Regions from separate parts of the Pseudalkalibacillus nanhaiensis genome, predicted to be linked through region 2. Evidence: riboswitches for the same ligand, from Rfam matches in the RefSeq annotation. Region 2 holds a riboswitch; each other region holds the start of a gene.
The links. A riboswitch is a leader RNA that binds a small molecule or an ion and turns the genes downstream of it on or off. The one in region 2 is predicted to bind lysine.

Region 1 (7,114 bases), 820 kb from region 2:
TCGATGTTCCATCGACGTGCCGCAAATAAGAATCCAGCTACAAGTGTCAATCCAAGTGCTACCCAGCCGTATGTCACAAGGAATGAGAGCGGGTAAGTGCCATCTCCATACGGACTTACAATATCGGTATACACATTCTTGATCATCATGAAACCGAGAAGTAATGGTGTGATGATTGTCAGACAGATGACCCACCAGCTACCAAGACGAATGTCAGAAAGCTCATTCGCATATCCTTGCAGGTATTTCACCTTACGGAATACCCAAGCGATAAGGATAACTTCTACAAGTCCGGATAATCCGACACCCATGGAAAGGACGAAATGGTCGACAACATCAAGCAGCCATAGTCCTCCCTTAGTCGCATATAGGATGGAGATCAATGCAGAAAGACCTCCACCGATCGCAACCGCTTTTGTACGGGAAATGTTGAACTTGTCCTGGAATCCGGCAATATACGTCTCACTGATTGAAATCAATGAGGATAGACCGGCCAACACAAGTGATGTAAAGAACAAGAAACCGAATAATTCATTGAAAGCCGGCATTTGGTTGATGATTGCAGGGAAGACTGCGAAAGCAAGTCCTACACCATCTGTCGCAACCTCGCTGATATCTACTCCAGATGCTTTAGCCATGAAACCTAACGCACTGAATACCCCGATACCTGCGAGTAATTCAAAACTGGAATTACTGAAACCAGTGATAAAGGCATTGTTCGTAATATCCGATTTTTTCGGTAGATAACTTGAGTACGTAATCATGATGGCAAATGCAATCGACAAACTGAAGAAGATTTGTCCGTATGCATCAATCCACACCTTAGAGTCACCGATACGACTCCAGTCCGGTTTGAATAATGCGTCTAATCCGATGCTTGCACCATCCAGCGTCAATGCGCGAATGACAATCATCAAGAAAAGTACGATAAGTGCCGGGATGAAAATTTTGTTCGCAACTTCAATTCCCTTCTTAACACCTTTAAATAAAACGCCAAGCGTAATCACCCATACGATTAACAACGGAATGAAAACATCAGGAACGATTCCACCTAAAGTACCAGGATCCACGTCTAGCGCCCCAAGGTAATTCTGAAGTAAGAATCCTTCCGTGTCATCTCCCCAAGATAACTTAAAGGAGAAGAATGCGTAAGCTAATGCCCAAGCGATAATAACGGCATAATACGTCGAAATAACGAATGATATGAGAACTTGCCACCATCCTAGCCATTCAGCTTTCTTGTTGATTCTTCTGAAAGTAAGTGGTGAAGATCCTCTGTAGCGATGACCCATTGTGAATTCTAAGATCAAGATTGGAATACCAGCTGTCAGCAGGGCAATCAAATACGGTAAGAAAAAAGCCCCACCACCATCTGCATATGCGATATAAGGAAAACGCCAAATATTTCCTAGACCGATTGCAGATCCAACAGCTGCTAGAATGAAGCCTGCTCTTGTGCCCCATTGTGCTCTGTTGTTCTCCATGTTAGCTCCTCCATTCTATTTGATTTTGTGACATAAGTCATAATAAAAACCTTTTGTCTTTTCTGACTATTTCGTCTATAAGTATAGCGAGTCAATTTGGACGTGTCAAAGAATTTTCAAAAAAATTAGTGATATCTATCTACATTAATTTTTTCCAGTATTAGTATGATATGACTACACTCTTTTACAGTTATGTAACAGTTTATCCAAATGTAGATCCCGCTAAGCACTTTTAAAAAACAAAAAAGCCTGAGGAATTGTACAATGACAATCCTCAAGCTTTCCTTTTCATTCAAATCTGAATTTACTCTGAAATGGTATCTACTTTCACAGCGCCCATGTTCCTTAGTACAAAGGCCACTCCCACCATCAGAACTATGGAGATTAGGAGTGAAATCGTAATGCTTTGTGTAAAGCCAAGAATGATAAATCCGATCGAGCTGACAATAGCAGCTAGAATCGCATACGGTAATTGCGTCATCACATGGTCGATATGATTGCTCCCCGCACCGGTGGACGAAAGAATCGTTGTATCGGAAATCGGTGAGCAATGGTCACCAAAGACGGACCCAGCCAACACTGCAGCTAATACCGGCAACAGATACGTGATATCCGTTGCAGCAGCGATTTCTCCTGCAATCGGAAGCATGACACCAAAGGTTCCCCAAGAGGTTCCTGTCGCAAATGCCATGATTCCTGAAATCAAGAACAGCAATACAGGCAGATACGCAAGATTGATGTTTCCGTCTACGATTCCGGCAAGGTATTTCCCTGTTCCGATCTCATCAATAATAGCCACAATCACCCATGCAAAGAGCAGAATATAAATGGCCGGAAGCATGGACTCGATTCCTTTCCAAATTCCTGTTCCAAAGTGTTTAGACGGGAGACCCTTCGTTAAGAATAAGATGACGATGACAGCAAGTCCGACTAGTCCACCGTAGACAAGTGATTTCGCTACATCTGTATTCTCGAACATCGAGAGAATCGTAACTTCCCCTTCTGTTGCTTGTGCACCCGTATAAAGCATCGCGGCAACAGTCCCGATGATCAACGCGACAATCGGCCAGATCAAGTCGCCAACTTTCCCTTTATCACTTTCAGGAAGATCGGACTGTTCTCCTGGAACCGCTTTGTTGTCCGGGTTTAAGACTTGTCCTTTGTTCACAGCACGTTCTTCATGTGTCTTCATGGAAAAGAGATTAATATTGAAAAGAGCTGTTGCAAACACGAGCAGCAAGGCAGCTAATGCATAAATATTCATTGGGATCATTGTAACGAACGCTTCTAATGCTCCGATATTGGTCACTTCATGTGTGACAAGAATGGTCCCGATCAATCCGATGATGTAAGCACCCCAGCTGGAAACAGGGGAAATGACACAAACAGGTGCAGCTGTAGAATCGATATAGTATGCAAGCTTCGCACGTGAAATTTTATGGCGATCTGTCAACGGACGGCTGACATTCCCGACCGCAAGTGAATTGAAATAATCGTCGATAAAGATGATGATACCAAGTACGATCGTCAATATTTGAGCGCCGACGCGGGTTTTCACCTTCTTGATTGCCCATTCTCCGAATGCGCGGCTTCCTCCCGCAATGGCGATGAGTGACGTCATGATTCCTAAAATCAATAAGAACAATAGAATGAAGACGTTCCATGTATTGACTTCCCATCCACCGGCATCGTTTTGAACCACAAATATGCCACGGACGATTTCAAAGATTTTCATACCACTTGCCGGAACATTGAAATCATGAAGCATGAGCGCTCCTACCACGATACCCGTACCGAGTGACAGTAACACCCTCCTTGTCAATGCCACCATCAGCAAGGCCAAGAGCGGCGGTATTAATGAATAAATTGTGTTCTCCATTGTCACTAACTCCTCCTTTTTTAAAACAGAAGAGTGGTCTCTTCTGAGTACCCCCAATACAATAAAAAAAAGGCAACGATAGATAGAAAATAACCTATCGTTACCTTTGTAACGGTTATCCCCCATCGATCACGTAGTTCTCCACTATTCAAACTTTCCCGAACAGTGACAGTGCAGTACTTATTCAGTACAGCCCCAACCAGGATTGATTTGACGGTCTTCCCTGGCTTCGGCAATGAACCCTTTCGCTGATGATCATTGATGTCATACTCCCATCAGGCTACTCTTGTTCCTTGCTCCACTACCTCATCGGATGATAAGGTTTATTATTTTGTTTGCGCCAAGTACTATTATACTAAAACCTCTATAATAATACAAGCCATTCTGTTTTCAGGATCACGGTTGATCGCTATCTTTCTTATCATCCCCCACATTCGGTGTGATTGGAACAACTGGCTGAGCACCGGTTCCGGTTCCGTGGTGATAATAGTACGGTACATCCAACGGTATGAATTCAGACATGACCAGGATGTTCGTCTTAATGATCTTCTCTTGGGTCTCGAATGGAACGATGACCCGGACCTTGACGACGACTTCAATCCATCCTTTTAACTTTACATTATTAATACCGGCTTCTTCTGTGGCTTCAATATAATCCGTCTGTACACTTCCAATTACCCTGAAACGAACCGGTATATTAGGTCCTAAGTTCGCAAGCAAGGAATTGTTCGTAGCCCGCCCCAATGGAATCTTCGTTATGATTCCATTTTGATGTTCGTTTTCCCGCTCTACTTCAACACCAGCAAAATTAGCAAAATCCGGTTTTTTTCCGTTTTCAATCTGCTCAAGTAAGGATTGGACATTTGCTGTAGCCAAGGACTGGATTTCGTTGACGACCTTTGGGTCCGTACTCACTGAAGCTACCCGTTGATCGCGATCATATCTGATGACGACGAGCCCTTTCGTTTTCCCTGAATCAACGATCCTGTTCTTGATGGCACTTTGGATAGCAAGCTGAGCAATGTCCTCGGTTTCTGTTTCAGCAATTTTCATAAGAGCTGGTTGGATTCCACGATCGACAAGCCACAATGCTTGAGCCGTGAGGAGTATGAAAATAATGAAAGAAATGATGAATACATATTGAAAAGGAAGCGGTCCTCTCCCTCGGGGACGTCTTCGTATCCGCCACATTAAAATACCCCCTATCTATTGCTATATGTATGCAATGAATGGGGGTTGTATCGCTATTTATTTTACAGGCAACCATTCTCATTGAGCCATTTTGAGAAGAGCTTCCCGTCCTGTCGTCCCTTTCGTGATTCCGATCGCTTCTGCCTCCAGTGTAACGGATTCCAGAGGGGCTTCTAATAATTGATCAAGCGTACGGACGCCTACTGCTCGGCCAGCGATTATTTTACGCTCTGCCAATTTTTCATTCAAAAGAGCTACATCAAGCGCTCCGCACATGATATACCCTTTATCATTACTGATTGACATGAAATTCGTCTTCGGTAAAGCCACGGTCACCCCGGTAAATAAATGCCCATCGATTTCGATAGGTGTCACCGTAATCATCTTCTTCACGCTCCTTTACTCTACTATGAATATGTTATAGCAGAAAAAAGCGTGTTGGCGCTTTGCCTATCTTTCAAGGGTTTTTAGCTTCCATGCAAGAACGTCCCGGATCATTTCAGGTAGAAAATATTCTTTCTTTTCCGCATATGCGACGGATGGCAACAGGCGGCCGAACGTGAACATGTCTACGGTACCGACCGTATAAATCCGCTCTTGCTCAAGCGGCTCCCCGTTTATGAAAATCCTTCGCACATGGTATTCGCCGTCTTCCAGCAAGCGCCCTTCGGTTTCCACACCATCGAAAATCATCTGGCCGATGACCTTTCCACGGAACCCAAGCCCTTTAATCTCAAGATTGACAAGCTCCTTCGTCATCGCTTGATGGATCATTTCTTTCAAGTACTCTCCTTTTAAAAGGAGCTTACAAGGATTTATTGGGTGAGGACATACGCGATGAAGATCTCCCTTCGTCACTGGTCCAGCGTTTAAAGGCTCTAAGAGGAGGCCGGCATTAATCATACCTATTTCGGTGTTACACCATTCCCGAATTGCTTCCGAAAGTAAGGATGTAAATGAGGATTTCTTAAACCACTCTAAGTCGAGGGGCTCTTCAAGAACGGTTACGACTTCTTGTAACTGATGTCGAGCAGCTTCCTTTAATTGATGGAGGTGCCGTTCGCTTTCTTCATCAGGTATCTGATTCCGGATGTCGATTACTTTCGCATTCACATGGTGGATTTTCTTTTCATCCTCCTTCCAATCAATTTCCATATGTCCGACGTAAAAACCAAATTTTCCGGCTTGCCCGATCGTGATGCCTTTCGATGATCGGATCCCATCGGGTAAGACATGATGCGTATGTGAACCGAGGATGATATCCAGCTCATCCACCTCTTCAGCAAGCTGTTTGTCCGCTTCAAGACCGAGGTGAGACAAGAGAATAAGGATATCAACCTGATCCCGGATTATTTCCGCAAACTCTTTAATCGTATCGTAAGGATCAAGAACGTCCCAATCCAACAGTTCATAATAAGCCTTGAAAGGAGCCGTTGCAGCAATGACTCCTATTTTCAAACCGTTTGGTAGCGTATGAATGTCATATGGCTTAGCCCAGTGCGGACGTTCACCGAATTTATCCTTCAGATTCCCGAGCACCACTTGGAAATTTGCATCCTTATATAGAGCATCCAGCTGAGCTTTTGAAAAAGTGATTCCTTCATTATTTCCGATCGTTGCGTTCAAAAATCCGGCCTCATTCATGAGCTGAACATTCCCCTGGCCTTCCGTCCCTTCTGTCAAAGGATGGACGCGATCCGCATGATCTCCAATATCAAATCGGATGACATGCTCACCGTTTTGATTATGGATCTGTTGCCGTTCCTTCAGAAAGCTCATGATTTTCGGCCACTGTTCGAGGTGGCTATGTAAGTCATTTGTATGATACAGATGGAGCTTTACGTTGCTCAATGTATCATCTCCTTTGATGGTTCTTTAAAGTATTTTTGACGTAAAGATGTAAGACTCATTTAGAAGAGATCAAGCTGTCTCGGAGCAAGTCCTTCATAATCAATGCCTAATAGCTCAATCATCTGTTTTGCATTGTCAGCTGCATCTCCACCTGAATTATTGTTGAAAAGGACCGTTAAATCATGCCCCGGTTTATGGAGGTTGAGAAGCTTTTCCTTCCATTCTATGAGTTCATCTTCAGAATAACGATAAAGATATCGAACATCTCGCCAATCCTGGTTGTTTCTGCCTTTCTTTTGCCAGCCGTGCACATTTCGACCATGGAATCGGATCAATGTTTTTTCCGGGTGAGTAGGTTCAAGTACTGTTGGAACAGACCCTGTACCAGCTTGTGGTTCATCACAAATACTATGGATCCAGCCCTCTTCCTTCATGAATTCAAGTGTCCGATCTTTGAAGGATGGGTGGAACCAGGACTGATGACGGAATTCCAAGGCAACTGGAATATCGCCCATCTTTTCCTTGGCGTCCCTTAAATGTTCAACATTTTCACGGTTGCAGTCAAACCAGGGAGGATATTGGAACAGCACCATCTTCAGTTTCCCAGCATCCTGAAGAGGTTTAATAGACGTTTTGAAAAGCTCGAACATTTCTTCAGGCCTCTCAAACGGAATGTCCCCTCTCGTATGCCCTGTCATTCCTTGATACG
Region 2 (7,114 bases):
TTTATCGTTTTACAGAAATCCTCGAAAAAAGCTGACAGAACGAAATAGGAAATTGTTGGAGAACTAAGGTGGACAGAATGATACAGGTTTGGAAGAAACATACTACATATAAACGAATTGGCATAAGGGGGATTAACTTTGGACGCAGAAACGGTGTACCTTCGTATGCGACATAAGCTGCTCGTTTCTCCAGATCAAACAGTTCGGATCAAAGACCTCGCCCAACTCGTAGGACCTGAAGAGATTGTTGAACAAATAGGTGGAATCATCATTCATAAGATTACGATTCAAGACAAGACGATCGTCATCATCGATCTTATGAAAGTTCTAAAAACGATCCGTAATCGATTTCCGGAGGTTGACATTCAGCCGATCGGTTCCTCCCAGACGATCGTAGAAGTGCAATATGGCAAGAACAGCATTACTGGCGTTTACTTCATCATCGTCTGGATGTTGTTATTCATCGGGGCAGCTTTAGCCATCATGAATTTCCATGAAGATGTAAGTATGCAAGAAGTGCACCAGAAGATATACTATCTCGTTACTGGTCATGAAAATGCTTACCCGTTATTGTTGCAGATTCCATACTCATTAGGGCTAGGCTTCGGGATGGTATTGTTTTTCAATCATATCTTCAAAAAGCGTTTCAACGAAGAACCGAGCCCCCTTGAAGTCGAAATGTTCAACTATCAGCAGGACCTTGACCAATACGTGATTCTGAATGAAAACAAAGAGAATGAGAAGAAAGCCCATGACGATTAAAATTTTGAGTGTAATGTTGATCGGATTTGGCGGAGGACTGGCAGTAGGAGCTGGATTCGTGGCGATTCTGACCGTATTTGGGATTTTGCCAAGGCTCATGCAAATTTCCAAAACCTACTCCAAGCTAAGAAGTTATGAAATGAGTATCATTCTAGGGGTATTGGTTTCAAGCTGGTTCGGTTTACGTGATCTAACGATATCGAGCAGTCCTTTGATTCTAATCCCTATCGGCCTTGCAAGTGGAACGTTTGTCGGGATGCTTGCGGCAGCATTGACGGAAGTGCTGAATGTCCTTCCCATTCTGATGAAGCGAGTCGGATTTAAAGAACAAGTTCTGGTCCTCTTGATGGCGATTCTCTTCGGAAAAGTGGTAGGGTCCCTCTTCCATTGGATTTTCTTCGTTCATTTGTAAGGAACGAATTGACATGAATCAGAAAAAGGAGTTGAAGCGGCTTGGCAAAGAATAAGTTGACGCCGGAACAGCAAGCCTATAAGGAAAAAATCAAACCGTTACAACCGAAACCTCCTTATGTATTCAATGCTTTTAAAGCATTTATGGTTGGTGGGTTCATCTGTATGATTGGTCAAGGAATCTCGAATTTCTATATTACCTTCTTCAATTTTACAGAAAAAACAGCGGGTAACCCGACGGTCGCTACCCTCATTTTAATTGCTGCGCTTCTTACCGGTTTTGGTGTTTATGATAAAATCGGTCAATTTGGCGGTGCAGGTTCCATCGTTCCTGTCACAGGGTTTGCCAATGCGGTCACGAGTGCAGCATTAGAGCACAAGAGTGAAGGAATTGTCCTAGGTGTGGCAACCAACCTGTTCAAATTAGCTGGTGCTGTCATCGTTTTTGGAGCTGTGTCAGCCTACGTCATTGGTATGATTCGTTATTTGGTTAAACTATTCTTTTAAGTCTATGGAGGTTGTTCAACCTTGAAGTTAACTGGAAAACAAACGTGGACGTTTTCAAAACAATTATATATCAACGCTTCAGCAGCTGTTGTTGGACCTGAAGAAGCTGCTGGGCCATTAGGCGATAAATTTGATCTGACGTTCGATGAGCTTCATTGCGGACAGGACAATTGGGAGCTTGCTGAGCGGCATCTGATGGAGCAGGCGGTCGACATTTGCTTGCAAAAGGCGAACAAACAACCGTCCGATATGGATTTGTTCCTATCTGGTGATTTGATCAATCAGACAGTCATTGCGAATTATACTGCACGTCAAACCCAGATTCCCTTCCTTGGTATGTTTGGTGCGTGTTCGACATCCATGGAGACATTAGCGGTTGCTTCCGCTTTGATCGATGGAGAATTTGCCAACAACGTCCTTACAGCGGTGAGTAGTCATAATGCTACAGCGGAAAGACAATTCCGTTACCCTACTGAATACGGTGGACAGAAACCCGATTCTGCCACCTACACGGTCACCGGTGCAGGAGCCTCTATCGTTGGAACAACGCCGTCACCAATAAAAATCACTTCTGCCACAATCGGGCGCGTGATGGATTTGGGCATTTCCGATCCGTTTGATATGGGTTCAGCCATGGCTCCTGCAGCTGCTGATACGATTGCAACTCATTTTAAAGATACAGGATCAAAACCTGGCGACTATGACATGATCGTAACCGGAGATCTTTCAGCTGTCGGCTCCCCGATCTTGTTACAGCTTTTACAAGAACAGAACTATGACATCTCCTCCAATCATCAGGATTGCGGTTTACTTGTCTATCGGCCAGACCAGCCTGTTTTTGCAGGAGGAAGCGGTTGTGCCTGCTCAGCTGTCGTCACCTATGGACATTTGTTGAAGGAAGTTGCTGCAGGTAACTTAAAACGGATTTTCGTAGTTGCGACAGGTGCGTTGATGAATCCGATCATGATCCAGCAAAAGGAAACGATTCCGACAATCGCTCATGGTGTCGTACTTGAAGCTGCAAACGGAGGAGGGAATTCATAATGGAATATCTTATCGCATTTGTCGTAGGCGGACTGATTTGCCTGATCGGTCAGTTATTATTGGATTTCTTTCCTATCACCCCTGCTCACCTTACGTCAGGTTTTGTAGTCGCAGGTGCTTGCCTTGATGGATTTGGGTTGTATGATAAATTGATTCAATTCGCAGGTGCAGGTGCGACAGTACCTATAACAAGTTTCGGTCATTCCCTTCTGCATGGGGCGATGGCTGAAGCGGAGGACCACGGCTTTATCGGTATCGCCATGGGGATCTTCCAGCTTACATCAGCCGGTATTTCCTCAGCCATCTTATTCGGATTTATCGTTGCCGTGCTGTTCAAACCTAAAGGATGATCTAATATGAAAAAACGAGTCATCTTGATTACAGATGGAGATCTCTATGCTTTGAAGGCTGTCGAGCATGTTGCCAAGGAAATCGGCGGTCGCTGTATTTCCCACTCATGGGGCAATCCGTCAAAGCTGACAGGTGAGGAGCTTGTTTCTTTGATTCTTTCCACTCCTTATGATCCTGTCCTCGTCATGTTCGATGATTGCGGATATCGAGGGGAAGGACCAGGTGAACGTGCGATGCGAGTCGTCTGTAACCATCCTGAAGTAGAGGTCTTAGGGGCGATTGCGGTCGCTTCTAAAACGCACCTGGCCGAGTGGACAAAAGTGGACGTCAGCATTGACCGATTCGGTGAGTTGTCAGCCTATGGTGTAGACAAAAGCGGATTACCGGATATGGAATTTGGCCGTTTGGATGGAGATACCGTCTATATTCTGGATGAACTTGATATTCCTTACATTGTCGGAGTTGGTGATATCGGTAAAATGGCAGGAATTGACCATGCTGAACGGGGAGCTCCGATTACGAAGCAAGCGATTGAACTCATCTTAGAAAGGAGTGATCATCATGCATCCTCAAAAAGAAGAAACACCGATCAAGAAGAAAATCACCGACAATGAGGAATTCTTGAAAGAGAAAATCGGCATAGGAAAAAGCTTCGATGTAGGTGTCCGTAAGATGAACCTTCTGAACAAGGAAGTTCATGTCTATTACTGTACAGGTCTTTGTGACAGTGAGTACATCATCATGCTCCTTAAAGAATTACTGGTCATGAATACGGACTACAGATCAACGACCAAAGCGAAGGACATCATCAAAAATCATCTTGCCCACCAACAGGTTTCAACTGCCAAGAACTTGGACGAGGTGATTGATCGCGTTTTATCAGGACTTATTGCTGTATTGATTGATGGCAATGATGAAGGCTTCATTGTGGATGTCAGAAGTTACCCTGGTCGTACGCCGCAAGAGCCGGATGTCGAAAAAGTCGTGCGTGGTGCTCGTGATGGGTATACAGAAAACATCGTCGAGAATACGGCTCTGACAAGGAGACGTCTTAGGGATGAAAGGCTGCGTAATGAGATTGTCCAAATCGGTGATCGTTCCAAAACGGATGTGTGTATCTCCTACTTGGAGGACGTCGCTGATCCGGGGCTCATCAAAACCATCAAGCAGGAATTGGATGAAATCCGTATTGATGGGATTCCGATGGCGGATAAGACGATCGAAGAATTCATCGTGAAACAAGGCTGGAATCCATATCCGCTCGTACGATATACAGAAAGACCAGATGTCGCGGCTACGCATTTACTTGAAGGACATGTTCTGATCTTTGTCGATACATCTCCAAGCGTCATCATTACACCGACAACCTTTTTCCATCATGTCCAGCATGCTGAAGAGTATCGTCAAACCCCGATGATCGGTGCGTTCTTGCGCTGGATACGTTTTGGTGGAATGCTCACCTCCGTGTTCTTGCTGCCTCTATGGCTTTTGTTCGTCTTGAACGAGAACCTTTTACCGCCTAATCTTGATTTCATCGGTCCAACTAAGGATTCGAACATCCCGATCTATTTGCAAATCCTCTTTGCGGAGCTCGGCATCGACGTGCTGAGGATGGCCGCCATCCATACACCATCGGCCCTTTCAACGGCAATGGGTCTGATCGCTGCTGTGTTAATCGGCCAAATCGCCATTGATGTCGGTCTTTTCGTTTCTGAGGTCATTTTATATGTCGCCCTCGCCGCGATCGGTTCATTTGCAACCCCGAGCTATGAATTAGGTGTAGCCAACAAGATCGTCCGGTTGATTATGATTACACTCGTTTTGATATTCGGTGTGCCTGGCTTCATGGTAGGTGTGACTTTGGTTATCATCCTACTTTGCAGCATCAAGAATCTGAATACACCATACTTATGGCCATTCATCCCGTTCAATCCACAAGCCCTTTTACAAGTTCTGGTCAGGGTGTCGGTGCCATTATCAAAAGTTCGACCAAGTATCGTAAGGCCACAAAATCAGAAAAAACAAGCAAATTGAAGTTGATTCCAGCCTGAGTTTATGCTAAAGTTATTGATAATTTAATAAATGCCTCATTCAACGTAATGGGGTAGAGGCGCAAAGCGAATGAGTACTCGTCCCGAGCAGGGGTGCCAGGACGGACGAAGAAAGGTCAATTTGCCGAAGTAGTCATGATGCCGATTATGATTGCTGGGTCGTTGCTGAACAAGTAACGGACTGTCACTACACATGTAGTGGAGAGCTATTCCAACTGATGAGGGTACGGTTGAAACCAGTTTATGTACCTTTCTACATGGACTGGTTTTTTGTATTTTTATCAGTTTATAGGCTCTCTCTTAAATCGAGGGAGGAGAATTGTAATGGTATTCTTGGGGACAGGGAAAATGAATGAGAAGGGACACTTGGAAATTGGAGGTGTCGATACGATTGAATTGGCTAAGGAATATGGAACACCGTTATTCGTCTATGATGTTGCAAAGATTCGTCAGCAAGCCAAAGCATTCCTAACGACATTCAAAGAACGTCGGGTAGACGCTAAAGTTTCATATGCCAGTAAGGCATTTTCAAGTGTAGCCATGGTCCAGCTGATGGAAGAAGAAGGTCTGCACCTCGACGTCGTCTCCGGCGGAGAGCTATACACAGCTTTACAAGCAGGGTTTCCAACTGAGAACATACATTTTCATGGCAATAACAAGAGCATGGAAGAATTACGTATGGCGATACAAGAAGGTGTAGGGTGTATTGTCGTCGATAACTTTTATGAACTGGATTGTATAAAGGAATTAGGAGAACAGATGAATTGTACAGTCCCAGTCCTTTTACGAATCACTCCAGGAATCGAGGCACATACCCATGATTACATCTTAACAGGGCAAGAGGACTCGAAGTTCGGCTTCGATCTCGTCAGTCAACAGGCGGATCAAGCCCTGCAGGAGGCTCTTGGGTCAGATCGCATCGACGTGCTGGGCATCCACTGTCACATCGGGTCGCAAATTTTTGAGGCAAAGGGCTTTGTCATGGCGATCCAGAAGGTGTTCAATCAGTTGCAGCAATGGTCTGAGTCATACAGCTACGAACCACTTGTCGTCAATTTAGGTGGAGGCTTCGGCATCCCTTATACCTCTGCCGATCAAGACGTTTCAATTGAACAGATGATGAACGCTCTCATTGATGAGGTTGAAGCTCAAGTTGAGAAAACGAGTATGGCTATGCCTGAGATCTGGATCGAACCAGGGCGATCCATCGTAGGAGAAGCGGGGACGACATTATACTCGATCGGATCAGAAAAAAGAATACCAGGAATACGGAATTATATTGCTGTGGATGGAGGCATGACAGATAACTTAAGACCTGCACTGTATCAAGCCAAATATGAGGCTGTGGTGGCAAATCGTCTCATGCAGCCGAACACACAGCTCGTATCCATTGCAGGAAGATGCTGTGAATCCGGAGATATGCTCATCCATGACATCTCTCTTCCGAAAACGTCACAAGGGGATATCCTCGCCATGTTCTGTACGGGTGCTTATGGGTATTCGATGGCAAACAATTATAACAGGGTACCTCGTCCGGCTGTCGTTTTTGTCGAGAATGGTGAATCGCAGCTTGTCGTTGAAAGGGAAACCTACCGTGATCTCGTACACTTGGATCGTCCGTTGAAAAAGTCAATCGTATCAAGCTTTTAGACATCGTTCCCGGTACGGTTCTTCCTTTACTTCTTCATGAAAACGTCATACAATGAAACTACTTGTGGGTGACCGGAAATGTCTTATATCCGGTTTCAGGTCACTTTCACGATAAGGTGCCACACTCGCTTTCTTTTAGCGTAATGGTGGTGCCAATGATGAGGAGGATTTGATTCATGAAAAAAGGAAGTATCGAATTTGAGAACGGGGAAAAGGTTCTTATTGAATTTTACCCTGAAGCAGCACCAAACACAGTTGCCAATTTCGAAAAATTAGCCAACGAAGGCTTTTACAACGGTTTGACATTCCATCGTGTGATTCCGGGATTCGTCTCTCAA
Region 3 (7,114 bases), 720 kb from region 2:
TTTCCCTCGGTGGACCAGGAGCGGTCTTCTGGATGTGGATCATCGCCCTGATTGGAGCAGCAACAGCATTTGTTGAAAGTACACTAGCACAGATCTATAAAGTCAAAGATGACTTCGGTTTCCGTGGTGGACCAGCGTATTATATGGAAAAAGGATTGAACAAACGGTGGTTGGGGATCCTGTTTTCGGTCTTGATCACATTCACGTTCGGTCTGGTGTTCAATGCTGTACAAGCAAATACGATCTCTCTTGCGTTTGAACAATCGTTTGGGTTGAATCGATTTGTTTTTGCAATCGTCATAAGTGCAATTGTTGCTGTTATCATCTTTGGTGGAATCAAACGAATTGCACGTGTAGCCGAGACGATCGTTCCATTCATGGCCATTGTCTACCTGTTGATTGCACTTTATATTTTAGTCGTCAATATCACTGAACTTCCATCCGTCATTGCTCTTATTGTAAAGAGTGCGTTCGGATTTGAAGAAGCAGTAGGTGGAGGAGTCGGGGCTGCGCTAATGAATGGTATCAAGCGTGGTCTATTCTCTAACGAAGCTGGTATGGGTAGTGCGCCTAATGCGGCTGCAACTGCAAACGTATCCCACCCAGCCAAGCAAGGTCTCATTCAAACATTGAGTGTCTTTACAGATACAATTTTGATTTGTTCTGCAACAGCATTCATGATTATACTTTCTGGCGTCTACACAGGTTCGAATGATGGAATCCAGTTGACGCAACAAGCAATGAATACACATCTTGGTGATTGGGCCGGCATAACAATTGCTGTGTTCATCTTCATGTTTGCATTTAGTTCAGTGGTCGGAAACTACTACTATGGTGAGTCCAACATCGGATTTATGCGTTCAGGAAACAAAAGCTGGATGTTCCTCTATCGTCTTGCAGTAATCGGAATGGTATTTTTCGGTTCTGTCGCGAAAATTGCGATTGTCTGGAGTCTAGCTGACCTATTCATGGCGTTAATGGCACTCGTCAACTTGATTGCAATCACCATGCTTGGAAAGATTGCATTTGCCACATTGAAGGATTATCTTGCGCAGAAGCGTGAAGGTAAAGATCCACTGTTCGACCCACGAACAGTCGGTCTTCACAATACAGAAGTGTGGGACGAAGAAAGGGAATACCGACAAAAAGCTTCAAGTGAATAATTCCTTTTCTCCTGAAAAGCCGGTCATCTATTGACCGGCTTTTTTTAAATAGGTACTGTTGTAGAATAAAAAATGATAAATTATCGATTTTATGATTTACAAGATATGAAATGCGGGTATTGCATAAACGTAAGGAACGGGGAGGCTGGTCAAATGAATGCACAAAAGGAAAGAATAAATAACTACATACAGACCTTTAATGTAAAGCAAGACTATGTAGAATGTCACCATATCAGTCGTGAAATGCTATTGGATGGTGACGATCCTCAACTTGCGAAGTGTCTTGCTACATTGTCTGCATTGATGGAACAAGCACAAAAGAAGAAGTGGACAGGATATAAGAAATTACATCGGAAGTTGTTAGAGCAGTTGGATGCCATGGAATTCCTCCCATTTGACGAAGAGGATTTGAGGCTGCAATTGCAGTTACTGGATGAACAAGTGGAGAATGATGCTGTGAATCCAATCATTCCGATCCAGCTTAGAATGTAAGTCTTTTATGTAGGCTCTGTTAGCTTTTATTGTTGATAAGAAAACAAAAGCGTAAGGCGGCGACTCCAGGGGGAAGCAACAGCTGAAGACCCCGCTGAGCGAGGAACGAGGTCTGTGAGGCTGAAGCGTTGCCCGCAGAAAGCGTCCGCCTGAAGCTGTTCAACAGACAGAGCCTTTATGTAAAAAAGCCACCCAAACGGGTGGCTTAATTCGTTTTATCGGCTGATGAACATTTGAGTCCAGTAATGTCCGTAGCTCCCTCCTTTAGCATATCCTACACCGATTTCTTTGTAGTTGCTTGATAGGATGTTTTTACGATGACCCTCACTGTTCATCCATGCATCCACTACTGCTTCAGCTGTACGTTGTCCAGCTGCAATGTTTTCTCCTGCTGTACGATAAGAAATACCGAAGTCTCTGATCATCTTAAATGGACTTCCGTAAGTAGGAGAAGTATGACTGAAGTAATTTTGTTCAATCATATCCTTTGATTTATACCGGGCAACTCTTGAAAGCTCCCAATTCTCTTTTAGCGGTTGAAGACCATGTTTCGCTCGTTCATTATTAACAAGCTGCACAACTTGCTTTTCAATGGATCTTACGCCGCTATTATCGGGAATGTTCAATTTTTGCCCAGGATAAATTCGATCTGGATTTTCGACTTGTGGATTCGCTTGAATGATTTCAGATGTACCAATCTGATAGTATGAAGCAATCTTCCACATCGTATCACCAGATTTGACTGTATGGGATGAAGCAGCTGAAGATTCATTATGAATACCCGCGACTAGAGTGACAGACAACAATAGTGTGAGTAGTTTTGTAAGTGTTTTCATACTAAAAGTATTACAAATTCTAGCAAACTATTAAAGCGGTAATTTATGGCATAACCATACCAGCTTTTTACTTTATTTTTATTACTGCACCATCAATTCGTTTAAATCCCCTGATGGAGGCCAACTCTTCAACAAGCTGGAGTGCCGCTTTATCCTTCCTTTTGGCCTCAATCATAATGTCTGCATCCTCGCCGTATTGGATCAAGCTTTTTATGAATGGTAGGGCAAATTGAATATCAACGTATTCTGCATGTGCACGGTATTCCTTATCCGTCTTCGGCGAAGACAAATGGAATTTCGGAGGATAGTCGACCTTATCCCAGGTTGAAAATATCTCAGGTAGCAGTTCGTCTACTTTATCCTCACCCGGATTTGCCCAGTGGTGATGATAATCAAACACAAATGGTAGGGAATGTGCCTTACAAACGTCCAATGTTTCCCGAGAAGTATAAGTTTTATCATCATTCTCAAGAGTGATTTGATGCTTAATCGTCCTATCCAGCTTTTCAATATTTTCATGAAAGCGTTCAATGGCTGTCGATTTGTCGCCATAGACCCCACCAACATGAATATTCATATTTGCCTGTTTATGTACACCCATCATTTTGAGCATCTCATAATGATATTCCATGTCTCTGATTGCATTTTCTGTAACCCGATTGTTCGGACTTGTGAAGAGGGTATATTGATTAGGGTGAAAACTGACCCGCATTGAATACTTTTGGATGAGCTCCCCGATCTCTTTGAATTTGTCTCGGAAAGGGGTGATGTAATCCCACAGAACCTCTGGATGGGTTGCAAGCGGCACGATGGATGAAGACAGCCGATATACATGGATTCCTTGAGCAATGTTGTAGTAAACCGCTCGTTTGGTATTTTCAATGTTTTTAGCAGTCACACGAAGGAGTTTTTCCTTCCTATCATTCTTATCAAGCTTCTTCCAATTCGTGAATGTCAATGTATGTGCAGGGGTGGATTCCCATAAATTCAAAGCTGTTGATACATATCCAAAACGAAGGATCATGTCGATCAGGTCTCCTTTTGCCGATGAAGATAACGTTATTATTTGCTTCTTCCCTATACATATGTGAGAAGAAACAAATTCCAATCAAAAGAATTATCTTGTATACCCTTCAGGTTTTTGATAAAATACAAGCAATTAAATTTTTGGCCACACTTCGTATGTAAATGAAGTGATGGTAGAGGCGCGGAAACCATCAGTACTTTGCATGAAGAGATTGAGCTCTGACGAGTGCAAAAGGAAAGGGGAATTCGCCGAAGCTGGGTGGTGCCTCAACCATGATCCAGCTGGACCTGTATTGAAGAAATGCAGGGCTGTCATACGACCCATCCCTGAAGTCGTATGGAGGACTATCTCACGCAAGGGAATAAGTGTGGCAGACGTTGAGGATTGACGCTCAAGTCTGACGTATCGTTTTTTCAATCCACCATTTTTTATGGTTGTTTGGAAAGCCCGTCACACGTTGAGATGTCAATCCTTTTTTTAGGCTCTGTTAGCTTTTATCGTTGATATTAAAGAAAACAGAAGCGTAAGGCGGCGACTCCAGCGGGAAAAGCAACAGCTGAAGACCCCGCAGACCAAGGAATTAAGGTTCTTCGACTAAAAACCCACCACGTCCTATGGTGAACGTCGAAGTCACCACATCCTGTGGAAGTGAGGCTGAAGCGTTGCCCGCGGAAAGCGTCCGCCTGAAGCTGTTCAACATCAAAAACAGCCTTGAACAGATACTTAAAGAGATGAAAGGAATGGAATCATGGCGTTAATCGTTCAAAAATATGGTGGCACATCTGTAGAATCAGTGGAAAGAATCAAAAATGTAGCTGATCGGATCATAGAAACAGCTCAGCAAGGAAACGAGGTTGTTGTCGTCGTTTCAGCAATGGGGAAAAGTACGGATGAGTTAATCCATTTAGCCAAATGCATTTCTGACCAGCCTTCTAAAAGAGAGATGGATATGCTTGTCTCAACAGGTGAACAAGTCTCTATGTCATTGCTTGCAATGGCACTTCAGGAAAAAGGCTATGATTCGATATCGCTTACGGGGTGGCAGGCCGGTATTGCTACGGAATCGGTACACGGTAATGCAAGAGTTATGGACATCGATCCGAAACGCATCACCGCGCACCTAGCAACTGGAAAGATTGTCATAGTTGCTGGGTTCCAAGGGCTTACAGAAGAGAAGGAGATTGCTACTCTCGGTAGAGGTGGTTCTGACACAACAGCTGTGGCTTTAGCCGCTAGGTTAAATGCTGAAAAGTGTGAGATATATACGGATGTTACCGGCGTCTTCACGACGGATCCACGGGTTGTGAAAGGTGCTCGCAAACTAGAGGCAATCTCGTACGATGAAATGCTTGAAATGGCGAATTTAGGAGCAGGGGTCCTACACCCGAGGTCTGTTGAATTTGCAAAGAATTATGATGTGCCGTTAGAGGTGCGATCCAGTATAGAAAAAGTCACAGGTACGAGGATAGAGGAGGAAGTAGCAATGGAAGGAAATTTGATGGTGAGAGGAATTGCGTTCGAGGATAATGTAACGAAGGTGACGGTACATGGTTTGCCTGATGAAATGACGACACTATCGGCCCTCTTTACAACCTTATCAAACAGCCAGATCAACGTAGATATCATTATCCAGAATACAAATGGGAACGAAACAACAGATATCTCTTTTTCGGTTGATTCAGAGATATTGACGTATACACTTGAAGTGTTGAGTCAATATCAGGATCAGTTGAAATTCGATCATATCTCTTATGAAGAAAACCTTGCCAAGGTTTCGATTGTAGGGTCAGGGATGATTTCCAACCCAGGAGTCGCTGCTAAAATGTTCGACGTGCTTGCGGAAAATCAGATTAAAGTCAAAATGGTCAGCACATCTGAGATTAAGGTTTCAACGATTGTGGAGAGTATAACGATGATTTCTGCAATTGAATGCTTGCATGAAGCATTTGAACTTGATGCCCGTCAACCGGTGCAAACCGTTTAGCAGAAGAAAGGACAACTTTAGAGAAGAAAAAAGAACATCAAAAGAAATAAAAAGCCGAAACTCTCAATTGGAGTTTCGGCTTTGATCGTTTATCTTTATGCAACATCATCGAGTTTTTGAAGGTTACCGATACGTTGGTCAGGATCAGGGTGAGTTGAGGATAGATTCGCCCATAAACCTTTTGTAGCACCTGTATCCATGGCATTGAATTTATCCAGGACAACAATTAGTTCATTTCCATATCCACAATCGTAAGCAAACTTATCTGCTTCATATTCATTTTTCCGAACAGAGTTCATAACCAATACGGTTCCGAACTTCGTCCATAACCACATGAGACCAACCAATACGACATCGATGAGGAAGGTGACGATGAGAGAGCCGAAACTGCGGTTGGCTATGCTAACACCTATACCGATGGCAGACACAATGACTCGATAAAGGACGAACATGGCAGTTACAATCATATTTCCAACCGTGACAAGGAGGATTAAATCCGTGTCTTTATTGGAAAGGTGTCCGAATTCATGGGCAAGTGTTGCTTTAATTTCCTCATCACTATACTCCAATAAGCCTTTCGTTAAACAAATGGTTTTCCGGCCAGTGGCGAAAGCATTTGGACTTGAATCATTGCTGATGAATAACTGAACATTGTCAGGAATGGTCGGATCGAGCTTCTTCGCTTTTTCATAGACTTCATTGAAAAGGGGCTCAAGACGTTCGATATGTTCTTTCCGGGCAAGCTTCTTACATCCTTGTTGAACGCGTAGAATCCATTCACCAATTGGAGATAAGGCGATTAATAGAGAGGCCGTATAAAGAACAATGCCTGTAATTGGATCGCCAAATAGAGCAATAACTAAAAAAGTGTTTAAAATAAGAAAAACGATGATACCGATGTTTTGCTTTTTTACTAATCGTTGTAGAAGATCAATTATGTACATATTCCTTTTTCCCCCTTAAATATACGAGTTAAAGCTAGTAAAACATACCCCCCTTTCTGCATTCCTTAAATTAACAATCTAGATCGATTTTAACATTAAATTGTCAAAAAATGTTGTTTAATTAGAAAAAAGCGGTAAAAAAGGCACACTCATTTATGAGCATGCCTCTTCCGCAAATATCACCCTTTTAACCTTAGCTCCAGGCGGTCTGTTGTTTTTAGATTATTAATCGATTGTGCACCGGTTCCAAACATGGCGATTTTACATTCAAGCTCGATTTGTTCTAACACCTCTACTAAAAGATCTTCAGATTCGATCGCAGGCTGAAGGACCGAGCGACCAAACCCGACGATATCAGCACCTAACGCAATCGCTTTAGCGGCATCAAGTCCGTTTCGCATTCCTCCACTACCGATCAAAGGGCACTCAGGGACTTTTTCATTGATTTCACGAATGCATCGCGAGGTGGGAATTCCCCATTCTCGGAACGTTTCAGCTGCGCGTCGTTTCAAGGAATCCGTTTTGTTCCGATATTTCTCAACCTGACTCCAAGTCGTGCCTCCTGCACCAGCCACATCGACAAACGCCACGCCACGCTCATACAATTCTTTGGCGAGCTCATGACTGATTCCCCAACCAACCTCTTTAACACCTACAGGGACGGATAA

Region 1: another riboswitch for lysine. It lies ahead of V1497_RS15320 (Na+/H+ antiporter NhaC family protein); the one in region 2 lies ahead of lysA (diaminopimelate decarboxylase).
Region 3: another riboswitch for lysine. It lies ahead of V1497_RS14815 (aspartate kinase); the one in region 2 lies ahead of lysA (diaminopimelate decarboxylase).

What each region holds. Positions count from the first base shown of each region.
Region 1 is NZ_CP143541.1:2,947,842-2,954,955, forward strand. It holds gene V1497_RS15315 (sodium-dependent transporter) at 1-1,484, opposite strand, end outside; gene V1497_RS15320 (Na+/H+ antiporter NhaC family protein) at 1,789-3,363, opposite strand; lysine riboswitch at 3,490-3,675, opposite strand; gene yunB (sporulation protein YunB) at 3,760-4,554, opposite strand; gene V1497_RS15330 (YunC family protein) at 4,633-4,938, opposite strand; gene V1497_RS15335 (bifunctional UDP-sugar hydrolase/5'-nucleotidase) at 5,005-6,405, opposite strand; gene V1497_RS15340 (DUF72 domain-containing protein) at 6,465-7,114, opposite strand, start outside.
Region 2 is NZ_CP143541.1:2,130,866-2,137,979, reverse strand. It holds gene V1497_RS11195 (stage V sporulation protein AA) at 166-762, shown strand; gene V1497_RS11190 (stage V sporulation protein AB) at 752-1,174, shown strand; gene spoVAC (stage V sporulation protein AC) at 1,231-1,680, shown strand; gene spoVAD (stage V sporulation protein AD) at 1,702-2,724, shown strand; gene spoVAE (stage V sporulation protein AE) at 2,724-3,074, shown strand; gene V1497_RS11170 (stage V sporulation protein AE) at 3,081-3,689, shown strand; gene V1497_RS11165 (spore germination protein) at 3,637-5,109, shown strand; lysine riboswitch at 5,173-5,343, shown strand; gene lysA (diaminopimelate decarboxylase) at 5,451-6,776, shown strand; gene V1497_RS11155 (peptidylprolyl isomerase) at 6,953-7,114, shown strand, end outside.
Region 3 is NZ_CP143541.1:2,847,312-2,854,425, reverse strand. It holds gene V1497_RS14835 (alanine/glycine:cation symporter family protein) at 1-1,163, shown strand, start outside; gene V1497_RS14830 (hypothetical protein) at 1,317-1,655, shown strand; gene safA (SafA/ExsA family spore coat assembly protein) at 1,871-2,491, opposite strand; gene uvsE (UV DNA damage repair endonuclease UvsE) at 2,559-3,515, opposite strand; lysine riboswitch at 3,684-3,873, shown strand; gene V1497_RS14815 (aspartate kinase) at 4,267-5,502, shown strand; gene V1497_RS14810 (zinc metalloprotease HtpX) at 5,598-6,446, opposite strand; gene fni (type 2 isopentenyl-diphosphate Delta-isomerase) at 6,626-7,114, opposite strand, start outside.